One region of the Acuticoccus sp. I52.16.1 genome, then DNA from elsewhere that is predicted to be linked to it. Evidence: predicted binding sites of a transcription regulator. Region 1 holds the regulator's gene; the other holds the start of a gene.
What was found. The regulator PhoB, encoded in region 1, activates phosphate uptake and scavenging genes when phosphate is short. The targets are predictions, from matches to a motif close to TGTCATNNANCTGTCAT.
Positions count from the first base shown of each region.

Region 2: the regulator PhoB is predicted to act here: its motif matches at 2,571-2,587, upstream of MRB58_RS06630 (DUF1045 domain-containing protein).

Region 1 covers NZ_CP094828.1:2,827,892-2,835,964, reverse strand. Annotated here, with positions in the region: gene argF (ornithine carbamoyltransferase) at 1-390, opposite strand, end outside; gene MRB58_RS12830 (aspartate aminotransferase family protein) at 387-1,586, opposite strand; gene MRB58_RS12825 (GcrA family cell cycle regulator) at 1,844-2,323, shown strand; gene phoB (phosphate regulon transcriptional regulator PhoB) at 2,366-3,049, opposite strand; gene phoU (phosphate signaling complex protein PhoU) at 3,064-3,795, opposite strand; gene pstB (phosphate ABC transporter ATP-binding protein PstB) at 3,832-4,686, opposite strand; gene pstA (phosphate ABC transporter permease PstA) at 4,716-6,089, opposite strand; gene pstC (phosphate ABC transporter permease subunit PstC) at 6,094-7,467, opposite strand; gene MRB58_RS12795 (substrate-binding domain-containing protein) at 7,649-8,073, opposite strand, start outside.
Region 2 covers NZ_CP094828.1:1,462,979-1,471,051, reverse strand. Annotated here, with positions in the region: gene phnK (phosphonate C-P lyase system protein PhnK) at 1-71, shown strand, start outside; gene phnL (phosphonate C-P lyase system protein PhnL) at 115-807, shown strand; gene MRB58_RS06640 (DapH/DapD/GlmU-related protein) at 804-1,415, shown strand; gene MRB58_RS06635 (bacteriorhodopsin) at 1,423-2,514, opposite strand; gene MRB58_RS06630 (DUF1045 domain-containing protein) at 2,757-3,392, shown strand; gene MRB58_RS06625 (alpha-D-ribose 1-methylphosphonate 5-triphosphate diphosphatase) at 3,389-4,519, shown strand; gene MRB58_RS06620 (methyl-accepting chemotaxis protein) at 4,538-6,532, opposite strand; gene dps (DNA starvation/stationary phase protection protein Dps) at 6,889-7,374, shown strand; gene MRB58_RS06610 (cell wall hydrolase) at 7,541-8,073, shown strand, end outside.

The DNA.
Region 1 (8,073 bases):
CGGGTGCGAGCGGCGCGTCAGGCCGTTGATCACCGGCACCTGCGCCGACTCGGCAAACGTCGTCAGCCCGCCGTGGTCCAGCATGCGGATCATCACCGCCGAGACGTAGCGCGACAGCACGGTCGCCGTGTCGGCCAGCGACTCGCCGCGGCCGAGCTGCATCTCGCTGCCGGAGGCGACGATGGTGTCGCCGCCCAGCTCGCGCATCGCGAGGTCGAACGAGAAGCGCGTCCGGGTGGACGGCCGCTCGAACAGCATCGCGAGCGTCTTCCCGCGCAGGCGGTCGGTGCGGATGCGGCCCTCGGCCTTGACCCGGTGGCCTTCGTCCAAAATCGCCCGCAGCGCCTCGGGAGACTGAGACGCGATATCCAGAAAATGCTTGGGCGTCATACGACCGCGGTATCCTTCTTCGCCTTCTCGACGGCCTCGCCCGCGGCGTCGAGCCGCCGGGCCGCCTCGCGCAGGTCCTCTTCCGTGGCCACGAGGCCGGGGAGGAAGCGCACCACATTGTCACCGGCCGGCACCACCAGGAGCCCGGCATCGCGCGCGGCGAGCGCCACGTCGCCCGCCGGCGCGCGGCATTTGACGCCGACCATCAGTCCCTCGCCGCGGACGGTCTCGAACACGCTCGGGTGGGAATCGACGACGCCCGCCAGCGACTGCATCAGGAACGCGCCCTTGCGCTTGACCTCGTCGAGGAAGCCGTCGGCGAGCACCACGTCCAGCACCGCGTTGGAGACGGCGCAGGCGAGCGGCGTGCCGCCGAAGGTGGTGCCGTGCGTGCCGGGCGTCATCGCGTCACCGACCGCCGCGGTGGCGAGGCAGGCGCCGATCGGGAACCCGCCGCCCAGGCCCTTGGCCGCCGACAGGATGTCGGGCGTCACGCCGAGCGCCTCGTAGGCGAAGAGCGTGCCGAAGCGGCCGACGCCGGTCTGGATCTCGTCGAAGATCAGCACCAGGCCGTGGTCGTCGCACAGTTTGCGCAGCGCGCGCAGGAACTCGCGGTCGACGAGCTGCACGCCGCCCTCGCCCTGCACCGGCTCGACCATGATCGCCGCCGTCTCGGGACCGATCACGGCCTTCACCGCATCGAGGTCGCCCAGCGGCACCTTGTCGAAGCCGGGGGCGGGCTCGCCGAAGCCTTCCATATATTTGGCGACGCCGGTCGCGGCGAGCGCACCGAGCGTGCGGCCGTGGAAGGCGCCCTGGAAGGTGACGATGCGCACCCGCTCGGGGTGGCCGCTCACATATTGATAGCGCCGCGCGGTCTTGATGGCGGCCTCGTTGGCCTCCGCGCCGGAGTTGCAGAAGAACACGCGCTCGGCGAACGTCGCCGCGGTCAGCCGGTCGGCCAGCCGCTCCTGCTCGGGGATCCGGTAGAGGTTGGACGTGTGCCAGACCTTCGTGGCCGCCTCTTGCAGGACGGCGACGAGATGCGGGTGGGCATGGCCGACGCTGGTCACGGCGATGCCGGACCCCATGTCGAGATATCGTCGCCCGTCCGTGCCCACGAGCCAGACGCCCTCGCCCTTCTCGAAGGCGATGTCGGCGCGGTTGTAGGTCGGGAACAGGCTGTTCGTCGTCATGGGTAAAACTCGCGGTTTTGCGAAGGTTGTCCCCAGCTCCTTGCAAGGTACTGCGGACAGGCCGGCTTTCTTTCCGATGGTTGGGGAAAAAGCAAGGTTTGAGTCGCGGCGGACTCGCCGACTCTAGACCGCGAATCGCCAAATCTCTTACGATTCGGGGCGTAAAGACAGGACATCGCCCGGCTCCCTTCTATCCACCGACCGTCCTGGTCGGCTGTGGACGGCATGTGGATCGGCGGTGAGCAAAGGGAATGGCGATGAGCTGGACCGACGAGCGAATCGAGGTTTTGCGAAAGCTGTGGGCCGAGGGGATGTCCGCGTCACAGATCGCCAGCTCCCTGGGCGGGGTGACCCGCAACGCCGTCATCGGCAAGATCCATCGCCTGGGCCTCTCGGGCCGGGTGAAGGCACCGCAGACGCGGGCGACGCGGGCCCGGAGTGCTCCCATCGTCGCCCCCAAGCCCGCCGCCGCGCCGCGGGTGATGGCCGCCGGCGCCGTCGCGGTGAAGGTCGTCGAGGAGCCGGAGATCGAAGAGATCCCGCAGACCGCCGAGATCGTGCCGTTGACCGAAGGCATGACCTTGATGGACCTCTCCGCCTCGACCTGCCGCTGGCCGGTGGGCGATCCGTCCGACCCCGCCTTCCGCTTCTGCGGCGCGCGCACCACGCAGGGCGACACCTACTGCCGCGCCCACGCCGAGCAGGCCTTCCCCTCCCGCCGCTCGAAGTCGAGCTGACGCGCCGCGCCGGAAGGCGCGCGGGGCCGCCGCCGCGGCCCCTCAGCGGATGTGGAACTGGTCGTTGAAGGCGTAGCCCGCGCCGCGCACGGTGCGGATCGGATCCTTGGCCTTGCCGCGATTGATCGCCTTGCGCAGCCGGCCGATGTGCACGTCCACCGTCCGCTCGTCGACGTAGACGTCCCGCCCCCACACCCCGTCGAGGAGCTGCTCGCGCGAGAACACGCGGCCGGGCGACTGCATCAGGAACTCCAGCAGGCGGAACTCGGTCGGGCCGAGGTGGACCTCGCGTGTCGAGCGGCGGACGCGGTGGGTCGTGCGGTCGAGCTCGATGTCGCCGGCGCGCAGCAGGGACGAGACCATGGCCGGCTTGGTGCGGCGCAGGATGGCGCGGATGCGGGCCATCAGCTCCGGCGTCGAGAACGGCTTGACCACATAGTCGTCGGCGCCGGTGGCGAGGCCGCGGATCCGCTCGGTCTCCTCGCCGCGCGCCGTCAGCATGATGATCGGAAGGTTCTCCGACTGCGGGCGCGAGCGCAGGCGCCGGCACAGCTCGATGCCGGAGAGCCCCGGCAGCATCCAGTCGAGGATGAGAAGGTCCGGCAGCCCCTCCAGGAGGCGCAGCTCGGCCTCGTCGCCGCGGCTCGCGCAGTCGACGTCATAGCCCTCGGCTTCCAGGTTGTAGCGCAGGACGAGGGTCAGCGGCTCCTCGTCCTCGACGATCATCACCTGCGGCAAATCTAGCGACCTCCGCTACCGTTCTTGGGCTCGGCCCAGTCGGCGGAGAGGTAGGACGAGGAATCGCCCTTCGCCCGCGCTTCGACCGGCTGCTCGCCCGTCACCAGGAAGTGGATGTTTTCGGCGATGTTGGTGGCGTGGTCGCCGATCCGCTCGATGTTCTTGGCACAGAACAACAGGTGCGTGCAGAACGTGATGTTGCGCGGATCTTCCATCATGTAGGTCAGCAGCTCGCGGAAGATCGAGGTGTAGATGGCGTCGATCTCGTCGTCCCGGCTGCGCACGTCGAGAGCGGCGGACAGGTCCTGCGAGGTGAACGCGTCGAGCACCGCCTTCAGTTGCTCGAGCGCGATGTCGGACATGTGCTCGACCCCCAGCGCGACGCGCGGCGGGTAGGCCCGCCCCTCGATCGCCATCACCCGTTTGGCGTTGTTCTTGGCGAGGTCGCCGACGCGCTCGAGGTCGGAGGAGATGCGCATCGCCGCGACCAGCTCGCGCAGCGGCTTGCCGGCCGGGCGGTGCGCCGCGATCAGGTCCACCGCATGGTTCTCGACGCTGCGCTGCATGGCGTCGAGACGCTGATCGGCCTCGATCACCGAACGCGCGCGCTGACTGTCGATGCGCGTCAACGCGGTGACGCTGTCCATCACCAACTGCTCCGCGAGACCGCCCATTTCGGCGACCTCGGCCGCGAGACTGACAAGCTCGCGGTCCCGATCACGTGTCAGCACCAACGCGCTGCCCCCCACTCAAGACTCGTCCCGCGTATCCTAACCGAACACGCCCGAAATATAATCGCGCGTCCGCGGCTCCTGCGGGTTCTCGAAGATTTCCTTGGTCGGCCCCTCCTCGACGAGATCGCCGAGGTGGAAGTAGGCCGTCCGGTCCGAGACGCGTTGCGCCTGGCTCATCGAGTGCGTCACGATGATGATCGTGTAGTTCTGCCGCAGCTCCTTGATGAGCCCCTCGACCGTCTGCGTCGCGATCGGGTCGAGCGCCGAGCACGGCTCGTCCATCAGGATCACTTCCGGCTCGACCGCGACGGCACGGGCGATGCACAGGCGCTGCTGCTGTCCGCCCGAGAGGCCGGTGCCCGGCTCCTGGAGGCGGTCCTTCACCTCGTTCCAGAGGCCGGCACGGGTCAGCGAGCGCTCGACGATGACGTCGAGGTCGGCCTTCTTGTGGGCCAGGCCGTGGATGCGCGGGCCGTAGGCGATGTTCTCGAAGATCGACTTCGGGAACGGGTTCGGCTTCTGGAACACCATGCCGACGCGGGCGCGCAGCAGGACCACGTCGAGCGTGTGGTCGTTGAGGTCCTCGCCGTCCATGTTGAGCTGGCCGAGGACGCGGCAGCCCGGAATGGTGTCGTTCATGCGGTTGAAGCAGCGCAGGAACGTCGACTTGCCGCAGCCCGACGGGCCGATGAACGCCGTCACCGCCTGGGCCGGAATGTCGATCGAGATCCCGTGCACGGCTTCCTTGGTGCCGTAGATCACCGAGACGTCCTTCGCCTCGATCTTGGTCGGGCGCGGTTCGGGATCGGGGATCCGGACGGTCTGGAACCGGTTGTGCGTCTCCGGATGCTTCAGGTCCGGCTTTTTCACGTCCACTTCGGCGACGGCCATCGGCTCGTTTCCTTTTTCAATCACGGTCGTTACCAGCGCCGCTCGAAGCGGTGGCGCATGAGGATGGCGAGGGCGTTCAGGGTCACCATGACGGCCAGCAGTACAAGGATGGCCGCCGAGGTCCGCGCTTCGAAGAAATTGCGGTTCTCGTTCCCCTGCCAGAGATAGATCTGAACGGGCAGAGCGGAAGACTGGTCGAGCGGGGTCGACGGCACCGAGGCGACGAAGGCGTTCATCCCGATCAGCAGTAGCGGTGCGGTCTCGCCCAGGGCCTGTGCGACGCCGATGATGGCACCGGTGAGCATACCCGGCACCGCCAGGGGCAGGGTGTGGTGGAACATCGCCTGCGTCGGCGAGGCGCCGATGCCGAGCGCGGCCTGGCGGATCGACGGCGGCACCGCGCGCAGGGCGGCGCGCGAGGCGATGATCACCGTCGGCAGCGTCATCAGCGAGAGGACGAGACCGCCCACCAGCGGCGCCGACAGCGGCAACCCCAGGAAGTTGATGAACACCGCCGCGCCGAGCAGGCCGAACACGATGGAGGGCACCGCGGCGAGGTTGTTGATGTTCACCTCGATGAGGTCGGTCACGCGGTTCTTGGGCGCGAACTCCTCCAGGTAGATCGCCGCCATCACGCCGACCGGGACGGCGACCGCCATGACGATGACCATCATCATCACGGAGCCGACGATGGCGCCGAGGAGACCCGCCGTCGCACCGGAGGAGCGCGAATCGACGTTGGTGAACATCGACGAGGCGAAGTTCATCTCGATCACGCCGTCTTCGTAGAGCTCGTCCGCCCACTGCTGCTGCTCGGCGGCGAGCTGCTGGAAGCGCTGGGGCAGGTCGCGGTCGATGTTGCCCTTCAGCCAGACGTCGACGTTCTCGGAGGCCACCAGCGCCACCGGCACCGTCTGGCCGATGATGTCGGGGTTCGCCTCGACCATCTCCCAAAGCTTCACGCGCTCATTGGAGGCGACGAGGCCGAAGGCGGCACGGCGCATGTCTTCGGCGCCGGCGGCGGGGATGAACTTGGCGATCGCATTCTGGATCAGGTTGTCCCAATCCGCGCGGCGCAGGGCGCGCTGCCAGGCGATCAGCTCCTTGTGGAAGTCCGCCGCCGACTGGCCGGGCTGCTGCGTCGGCCGCGGGTCGATGTCGATGACCTCGGGATCGAACGTCAGCTCCAGGTGCAGCGTCGCCTGCCAGAAGGCGGGCACGCCCTTGTAGAGGATCGACCCGAAGAGGATGCCGACCAGCGAGATGCCGATCAGTATCGCGCCCAGGCCCACGGCCTTGAACGTCGCCTCCGCGCGGTGACGCTGGCCCAGCTTGGCCGCCACCAGGTCGCGATTGGACTTGCCCTGCGCGATACCGCCGGGCGTGGTTGCAGTCGTGGCCATGGGTCTACTCGTATTGCTCGCGATATTTCCGGACGATGTAGATGGCCACCACGTTGAGACACAGCGTGATGACGAACAGCGTGAGGCCCAGCGCGAAGGCCACCAGCGACTGCGGCGAGGCGAAGTCGGTATCGCCGGTGAGCTGGTTGACGATGGTGACCGTCACGGTCGACACCGCCTCGAAGGGGTTGGCGGTCAGCACCGGCGAGTTGCCCGCCGCCAGCACGACGATCATCGTCTCGCCGATCGCGCGCGACACCGCCAGCAGGAAGGCGCCGACGATGCCCGGCAGCGCCGCCGGCAGGATTACCCGGCGGATCGTCTCGGAGTGCGTCGCGCCGAGGCCGTAGGAGCCGTCGCGCATCGCCTGCGGCACCTGGCTGATGATGTCGTCCGACAGCGAGGACACGAACGGGATGATCATGATCCCCATCACCACGCCGGCGGTGAAGGCCGAAGTCGCGTTGATGCTGAGGCCGATCATGCCGCCGACCTCGGCGAGGAAGGGGCCCACCGTGAAGGCGGCGAAGATGCCGTAGACGATGGTCGGAATGCCGGCGAGGATTTCCAGCAGCGGCTTGGCGACGAAGCGGAACTTCGGGCCGGCATATTCGGAGAGGTAGACCGCCGCCATCAGGCCGATCGGCACCGCGACGCACATCGCGATGATGGTGATCATGATCGTGCCCCACAGCAGCGGGAGCAGACCGAAGTCGCCCTGACCGCCGGAGCCGGTCGTCGAGAAGCGCGGGTTCCAGCTGGTGCCGAAGAAGAAGTCCAGCGGGTTGACGTAGGTGAAGAAGCGCACGGCCTCGCCCAGAACCGACAGGACGATGCCCACCGTCGTCAGGATGGCGATGCCCGAGCAGACGATGAGCAGCATCTCGATCGCCGTCTCGACCCGATTGCGGGCGCGGAAATAAGGGGAGATCCTGCGACGCGCGACCAGCGTGCCGGCGAAGGCCGCGACCGCGATCAGCGCGACCAGCGACAGGTGGCCGATCCACTTGAAGGTGCGTACCGCGGCGACGGCCTGCGCCTGGTAGGGCGCCGGCTCGCCGAACATGCCGAAGCCGCCGACGATGCTCTCGACCTGGTGGGTCTGCGTGACCAGCGCCTGCTCGTCCTGCAGCACCTCCTGCGGGAAGTAGGAGTGGATCACGGCCGTCTGAATCTGCGGCGCCAGAAGGGTGTAGACGATGAAGATGATCACCGCCGGGATGGCGCACCACAGGACGAGGTAGAGGCCGTAATAAGGTGGACGCGAGTGCAATCGCTGACCGGTCTGCGCGGCGATCCGGCGGCTGGCGCCGGCTCCCCACGTGTAGACGAAGCTGAGCACGACCAGAACGATCGCGATGATGATGAATGTGTTCACGTCAGGGCCAAACCTTCGCTCGGCGTTGCGACTCGGCGCGGGCCCGGCAGGGACCGCAGGCGGCGTCTTGGCTCATTGTGCGTTGGGGTACCGGCGAGCGGCGCCATGCAAAAGCCGACCGCTGGGTGCGGCCGGCGCTCTTGAAACCGCGGGGCGACGCGCGCCCCGCGAACGTCACCGATCAGAGGGAGACGTTGGTCTGGCTCTCGATCTTGTCGATCTGCGCCTCGCGCTCGTCGGCCGACAGCGGGATCAGACCCATGTCGGACAGCGGCGAACCCTCGCCCGAGACGTCCTCGGAGACGAAGAACAGGGCGTAGTCCTGCAGGCCCGGAATGGCGCCGATGTGCGCGGCCTTGATGTAGAAGAAGAGCGGACGGGAGACGGGGTACTCGCCGGTCGCGATGGTCTCCATGGAGGGCTCGACACCGTCGATGGTGGCGACCTGGAGACGGTCACGGTTCTGGTCGTAGAAGGACAGACCGAAGACGCCGACGGCGTTCGGCTGGGCGTCGAGGCGGCCGAGGGTCTCGGTGTAGTCACCGGCGACCTCGATCACGCGGCCGTCCTGGCGCAGGCCCAGGCACTTCTCCTCGGCGGCCTCGC
Region 2 (8,073 bases), 1.4 Mb from region 1:
CCGAGCGGGTGCTGGAAGACCCGCACCACCCCTATACGCAGCTCCTCGTCTCCTCGATCCTGGCCGTCTGACGGCAGCCGTCCGACCCGTGCCTGCGCGCAAGGAACCGCCCCGATGACGACCATCCTCGAGGTCGAAGACCTCGCCAAGACATTCACCATGCACCTGCGCGACGGGGTACGGCTGCCGGTCGTCGAGGGGGTCTCCTTCCAGGTGGCGGCCGGGGAGTGTGTGGTGCTGGGCGGACCGTCGGGCGCGGGAAAGAGCTCGGTTTTGAAGATCGTCGCCGGCACCTACGCGGCCAATGCCGGTGCAGTCCGGGTGCGCCACCGCGGCGTGTTGGTGGATACCACGCGGCTCTCCGCGCGCGACATGGGCGCGGTGCGGCGGGAGACCATCGCCGACGTGACGCAGTTTCTGCGCGCCATTCCGCGGGTGGCGGCGATCGACCTCGTGGCCGCGGCCGGCGGCGGCGGCGAGACGGCGCGCGAGGAAGCCGCCGTGCTGCTGGCGCGCCTCAACCTGCCGGAGCGCCTGTGGGACCTGCCGCCGGCGACGTTCTCCGGCGGCGAGAAGCAGCGGGTCAACATCGCCGCCGGCTTCATCCGCAAGACGCCCCTGCTGCTGGTCGACGAGCCGACCGCCAGCCTCGATCACGCCAACCGCGACGTCGTCGTCCGGCTGATCGGCGATAAGAAGGCCGCGGGCACCGCGGTCCTGGGCATCTTCCACGACCCCGAGGTGCGCGACGCGGTGTGCGAGCGCGTCGTCGATGTGACGCGGTTCGCGCCGCGGGAAGCGGCATGAAGCTCTCACCGGCGCCGACCGTCCACCCCACCGCCAGCGTCATCGACACGCCGCTCGGCCGGTGGACCGAAGTCGGCGCGCACACCTCGCTGAGTGCCTCGTCGCTCGGCGACTACAGCTACATCACCGAGTACGGGCAGGTGCTGTTCACCACCGTGGCGAAGTTCGCCTCCATCGCCGCGCACGTGCCTCTCAACCCGTCGAACCACCCGATCGAGCGGGCGGCCGCGCACCACTTCACCTACCGCGCGGGCGACTACTTCGAGGACGCGGCGCACGACGCGGGGATCTTCGCCTGGCGCCGTGCCGACGCGGTCACCGTCGGCAACGACGCGTGGATCGGCCATGGCGCGACGGTGATGCCGGGCGTGACCATCGGCGACGGCGCGGTGGTCGGCGCCGGGGCGGTGGTGACGCGGGACGTCGCGCCCTACTGGGTGGTGACCGGGGTGCCGGCGCGCCCGCTGCGGCCGCGGTTCGCGCAGCGCGTCGGCGAGCGGCTGATGGCGCTCGCGTGGTGGGACTGGAGCCACGAGCGCCTGCGCGCCGCCCTGCCGGATTTCCAGACGCTCCCCGTCGAGGCCTTCCTCGAGAAGTACGAGACGTGAGGCGGAGCTAGCGCCGCTTGCCGGCGATCTTCGAGGCGTTGGCGATGACGAAGAGGGTGCCGGCGACGAGCGCCACCGGGACCGCGTCGTCGCGCGTCAACTGGCCGAAGGGCGTGGTGGTGACGCCGACGCGCAGGCTGGTCACCAGGCCCGGCTTGCGGCGGCGCAGGGGCAGCTCCGTCGGCGGCGCCGGCTCGCGGGCGCCCATGGCGCGGCTCACCATCGGGCCCGCCGCCTCGAGTGCGCGCTTGGAGCCGGTGCGCCCCCGCACGGCGGCCAGCCGGGCTGCCTCGCCGCCGCGGTAGAAATTCTCGAGCAGCCGCTCCCGCGCCAGGGCGCGCCCCGTGGCGGGCGTCGTGTGGAGCACCGGCGCCGGCCGGGCGGGCCGCAGGAGCGTGGGGTGCAGCGTCGCCTCGTCCTCTTCGTCTTCGACCGGGATCAGCCGCTCGTCCTCCAGCACCACCAGCAGGCCGAAGCCCGCGAACGCGGCGACGTCGACAACGCCGTAGAGTGCCTGCTGCCACGGGTGCCCGATGACGCCCTGGAAGTCGGGGCCGAGGAAGAAGATCACCGGCCACAGGCCCCACAGCGCCATCAGCACCGTGGCGTGGCGCTCGTAGAGGTCGGCCCGGACGGGGTGGCCGGCATGCGCCGCCTCGCGGATCGGCCGCCACAGCAGCGCGTAGAGGAGCCCCATCGCGGCCAGCGAGACCAGGAACCAGATCCACACCGCACCGCCATATTGCACCGCGGCAACGGCGCGTGCGAGCACCATCACGGCGTCGACGAAGAGGACCGTCAGCGCCATCGGCAGCAGCGTATGGCCGACGGGCGCGGCAGTGACCATCAGCGCCGCCAACAGGAGCGGCGTGGCGAGGAGCCAGACGAGGTGATGCGTCTCGATCTCCAGCGGCCCCAGCGCCAGGAAGCGGCCGCCGGTGGCGAGCACGACGTAGAGGATCGCCGCGATGGCGCAGACGAGGGCGTGCAGGCCGGTGCGGGTCGCCTGGCGCCGCGTCTGAAAGCCGCCCAGAGCGAGGATCGCGGCCGCCCCCAGGCCGAGGCATGCGGCGGCGATCCAGTCTATGGTGGTGCTCATCGTGGACCTCGCGTCACAGCTGCAGGGCGGGGTTGCAATGCTGGCACACGAAGTGGTGTCGACGAAGTGTCACATTCTTGTGTGAGATGACCATATGGGTGGTCCATTCCTAGCATCGGTCGCTCCGGCTCATGCCACGCACATCTGACGATAAACGACCGACCCCTGGGTATAGTTCGTCCCCGGAAGCTGAAGGACCGATGCGTTACGCCGTGTACCTGACCCCACCGCGAGGGTCGCCGTTGGCCGAAGCCGCCGCCGCGTGGCTCGGTCGTTCCCCGTTTCGCCCCGGTGAGACCGTCGCCGCCGCGCCCGCCGTGGCCCTGCCCGAGGTGCCGGCGCGCTATGGGTTCCATGCGACCTTGCGCGCCCCCTTCCGCCTGGCGCACGGGACCACCGAGCGGGATCTGCTGAGGCATTTTGCGCAGTTCGCGGCGGCGCGCCCGCCTCTGCGACCGGTGCTCTCCATCGCGCCGCTGTCGCGCTTCCTGGCCTTCCGCTCCGCCGACCGTGCGATCGACAAGGCGGCGCGGGCGACGATGGAGGCGTTCGACCGGATGCGCGCTCCACTGTCGGACGCGGAACGCGCGCGGCGGCAGGTGGACCGGCTCGACGGGCGCGAATTGGAGCTTCTCAACCGCTGGGGCTACCCCTACGTGATGGACCGCTACGTCTTCCACATGACCCTGTCGGGCCCGCTCGACGCGGGCGGCCTGACCGAGGTCACCGCCGCGGCGCGCGCGCATTTCGGCCCGCTCGACGGAGCGCCGCATCCGCTGATCCACGCCGTCTACCGCGAGGACGAGCCTGGGCGACCCTTTACCGTGATCGCGACGCAGGATGCCGTCGACGACGACAAGCCGGACCCAGCCCATTGACGACATTGACGAACGCGACCCTGGTGCTGCCGGACGAGGTGATCCGCGGCCACATCGTGATGGAGGACGGACGCATCGCCGCGATCGGCGAGGGCCATGCGCGCGGCGAGGACTGCGAGGGCGATGTCATCGTCCCCGGCCTGATCGAGCTGCACACCGACCACCTGGAGACCCACATCGCCCCGCGCCCGAAGGTGCGCTGGAACATGACGGCGGCGATCCAGGCGCACGACGCGCAGATCGCCGCGTCCGGCATCACCACCGTACTCGACGCGCTGCGCGTGGGGCTCGACGCGGACGCCAACATCACGTCGCAGGACTCGCGTGAGTTCGCCGACGCGATCGTCGCGGCGGAGGAGGAGGGGCGGTTGCGCGCCGAGCACCATTTCCACCTGCGCTGCGAGGTGTCGGACGAGATGGCGGTCGACGGGTTCGAGTTGTTCGACGACGTCGCCAAGGTGCGGCTGATCTCGTTGATGGACCACACGCCGGGGCAGCGCCAGTTCCGCTCGCTGGAGGCCTACAAGGTCTATTTCCAGGGCAAGAGCGGGATGAACGACGCCGAGTTCGAGGTCTTCCAGGCCGAGCGGCGTGCGCGGGCGGCCATATGGTCGGACCGCAACCGACGGGCGTTGGCGGACCGGGCGAAGTCGCGCGGGGTGATTATCGCCAGCCACGACGACGCGACGCTGGCACACGTCGAGGAGGCGATCCGCGACGGGGTCACGCTGGCGGAGTTCCCGACCACGGTGGAGGCCGCCGCCGCCTCGCGCGAGGCGGACATGCAGATCCTGATGGGTGGTCCGAACATGGTCCGCGGCGGCTCGCATTCGGGCAACGTGTCGGCCGGCGAACTGGCGGACATGGGCATGCTGGACATCCTGTCGTCCGACTATGTGCCGTTCTCGATGCTGCAGGCGGTGTTCGTGCTGTCCGACCGGGAAGGGTGGACGCTGCCGGCGGCGATGGCGACTGTGACCGCCAATCCCGCCCTCGCGCTGGAGATGGCCGACCGCGGCCGCCTCCGGGAGGGTTTGCGGGCCGACATGGTCCGCGTGCGGCGCCGCGCGCCCGGCGAAGTGCCGGTGGTACGCGGGGTGTGGCGCGAGGGGCGACGGGTCGTGTGAACGGGCCGGGGGCGCGCGTCAGGCGGCGCGCACCTCGGTGAGGAACTGCGAGAATACGGTCCGCAGCTGGCTCGTCACGTCGCTCATGCGGGTGGCGGTATGTTGCACGTCGTGCGCGTCGGCGGAAGTCTTCTCCGCGGCGCAGACCACCCCGCGCACCGAGTCCGAGGCGGTGGACGATCCCGTCGACGCCGCCTTCACGCCGGCGCCGATGTCGCGCGTCGCGGCGCTCTGCTGCGCCATCACCGACGAGATCCCCAGCGCGGCCGAGCGCAGCGAGTCGAAGCGCGACAGAATGTCGTCGATGCCCTGGATGGCGGTCTTGGTCTCCTTCTGAATGTCGTCGATCTGCTTGGCGATCTCGTTGGTGGCGGCGGCGGTCTGGTTGGCGAGTGCCTTCACCTCGTGGGCGACGACGGCGAAGCCGCGGCCCGCCGGCCCCGCCCGTTCCGCCTCGATGGTCGCGTTCAGCGCCAAGAGGTTGGTCTGCTCGGCGATGTCGGCGATCATCGTGGCGACGTTGTTGATCGCCTCCGCGGCGCTGGCGAGCCCGGTCACGCGCGAGGACGTGTCGTGGACGACGCTGGCGGCCTCGTCGGTCGCCTTCTGCGAGGCGCCGACCTTGGATGAGATCTCGTCGAACGAGCTGTAGAGCTGTTCGATCGCCGCGGCGACGCCCTGCACGGCGCGGGCGGCCGAGTCGGAGGAGGTCTTCGCCTCGGTGGAATCGCGGGCCGTATGGTCGGCGGTGTTGGCGAGGTTCTCGGCCACCGAGGCCAGCGCGTGGCTCATGTCGTCGAGGTCGGCGAGGGTGCGCTGGGCGCGGCTCTGGAACTCGTTGATGGTCTCCTCCACCCGATGCGCGCGGGCTTCGTCCTCGAGGTGGCGGGCGTGCTCCTTGGCGACCAGGTCTTTACGCTCCACCTCGCTCTGACGCATCAGTTCCAGCGCCCGGCCGATGTCGCCGATCTCGTCGGTCCGGTCGGCCTCCTCGATCGTCAGGTCGGTGATGCCCTCGCTGACCTGACCGATGTGCGACACGATCCGGGCGATCGGCCGCTTCAGGCGGCGCACGTTGATGATCGAGATCAGGATGCAGATGATCGCCATCACCGCGTTGCCGGCGGCGACCAGAATGAACTCGGTGCGCACCGCGGCGGTGTGGGCCATGGCGTGCTGGATCAACGATTCGGCGGCGCGGTTCTCGACCGTCTTCAAGAGGTCGATCCGCTCGGTGGAGGCGGCGAACCATTGGGGGCCGGTGACGCCGTCCAGACTGCCGGTGGTGATGCTGTCGTTGGCGATCTCGCGCAGCGCCTCCACCCGCGCGGAGACCGGGCTGTCGAGTGCTTCGGACAGGATCTGCCCCTGCGCAGCGGTGCCCTGGGTGAGGGCGAAGTTGAAGATGGCGGCCTGCTCGGCGCCGAGCTGGACGAAGCGCCGGTAGATCGGGGCGGGGAAGTATCCCTTGCCGAAGCCCGCGGCGCCCGCCGCACGCTCCAGCCCGGCCTGCTCCTTGGCGCGCATGATCGCGACGTAGAAGTACGCGCTGCGGCTGGTCTCGAGGTCGTCCACCCCGTAGGCGACCATGCTGGCCGTGGTGAGCAACTCGTTGATCGTCGCGGTGTAGGCGGCGGACATGTCGGCGATGGTCGTCGAGAGGGTGGTCACCTGGTCGCGCATGCGGGGGAGGGCGGCGAGGGCGGCGACGGCGGTGTTCGCCTGCTCGGCCATCGCGCCGATGAGAGCGCTGTCGTCGAGAGCGGCGACGAGGGCCGCCTGCGCCGCGTCGGTCTGGCGCCACTGCTCCTTGACGAGTGGGCTGAACTCACCGCCGCCGGCACCGATGAAACCGGCGGAGAGACCGCGTTCCTTCTGCAACTCGTGGGCGAGGACGCTGAAGATCGGCGCACTTTCGAGGCGGATCTCGGCGTCGATCGCACTGCTCCACTTGCGGCTCTGTTCGCTGAGGATCCAGCCGCAGAGCGTTGTCAGCCCGATCAGGGGGACCATCGCAACGAGTGTGATTCGCGTGCCGAGCCGCATAGGATGCACTCACCATTGACTGGATGCCTCCGCCTGGAAGTAGCAACCGTTCCTGGGCCGAAGCCGTGCCGCATGCCGGCACCTCCCGGCGCGGCCGCGTTATTCGCGCGATGCGCGGCGCGGGGAATGAAACCAAACGCGAAGATTACCGTTCTCGCCCTGTACGGCGTGGCGCGGTGCGCCGGCGTCCGGCCGCGCATCCGCCTTGGTTTAGAGCTTTTCTAATCTATGGGCGGCCATTCGACGAATGCCCGGATGCTGGCCGGTGACGCGACGCCGCCGGGGCGTGCCGCGCCGGCCCGCCGTCCGCAGAGGAGACGATGATGAAGAAGATTCCGACCACGATCGACCTCAACGACCAGACCCGCAAGGCGATGGTCGGCCTTCTGCAGGCGAACCTCGCCGATGGGATCGACCTCGTGTACCACCTGAAGCAGGCGCACTGGACCTTGCGTGGCCCCAACTTCATCGGCCTGCACGAGCTGCTCGACACGCTGCACGAGCAGGTCGAGGACAAGGTCGACCTCACCGCCGAGCGCATCGCCGTGCTGGGCGGCCAGGCCGAAGGCACGGTCGACGTTTCGGCGCAGACCTCGCGGCTGCCGAAGTACCCGCTCGATGCCGTGACGATCGAGGACCACGTCGCCGCCGTGACGAAATCGCTGGCCGCCTACGCCGCCAACGTGCGCAAAGCCATCGAGGAAGCCAGCGAGGCGGGGGACGAGGGGACGGCCGATCTGTTCACCGAGATCAGCCGTGCCGCCGACCGCGCGCGCTGGTTCATCGAGGCGCACAAGCCCGTGGGCTGACCGCCCCGCCGCGAGCGAGGGGAACCGCTGCGGCCGGCTCGGCCGCCGGCGAGGATGAACGGGCTCGGCGCAATGCGTCGGGCCCGCTTTACGTTACGGCAACCTCAATGCCCGCACAAAGAAGTCGGATGCATTGTAAGCATCGGCTTGGTTGGAGTGTCCGCGGTTGCGTCTCACCGATCTCCCGCAAGGCAGTGCCCGGGTCGTACCCGGGTCGCGCCCCATCTTCATCCCCGGCCCCGCGCCCCGGCGTCGGCCGGGACGGTTCCTTCTGCGCACCGGCGGCTGGATCGCGCGCACGGCTGCGCTCTCGGCGACGGTGCTGGTGGCGATGGGGGCGACGGTCGGCGATCAGGGTCTGACCGCGCTGCTGACCGAGGGGCGCCCGTCCTGGGCGCCGGCGCTGCAGGCGGCCGACCCGGGCGTCGCGCTCTCGCCGCACGTGGCGTTCGCCGACGGCACGGTGGCCGCGCTTCCCTCCACGCTCGCCGCGGCCGAGGCGCGCAAGGGCGACAGCCTCAACGCGCCCGCGCCCGGCGGTGGGACGCGCGCCGTCGCCCCGGTCGACAGCCTGCTCGCCGCGGCCAGTCCCGAGACCTTCCCGCGCGTCGCATTCGTGCGGCCGCGCAAGGCGGACCCGGTGCCGGCCGCCAAGCAGCGCCCGGCGCGCACCTCCTCGCGCCTCGCCGAGGCGGCCCT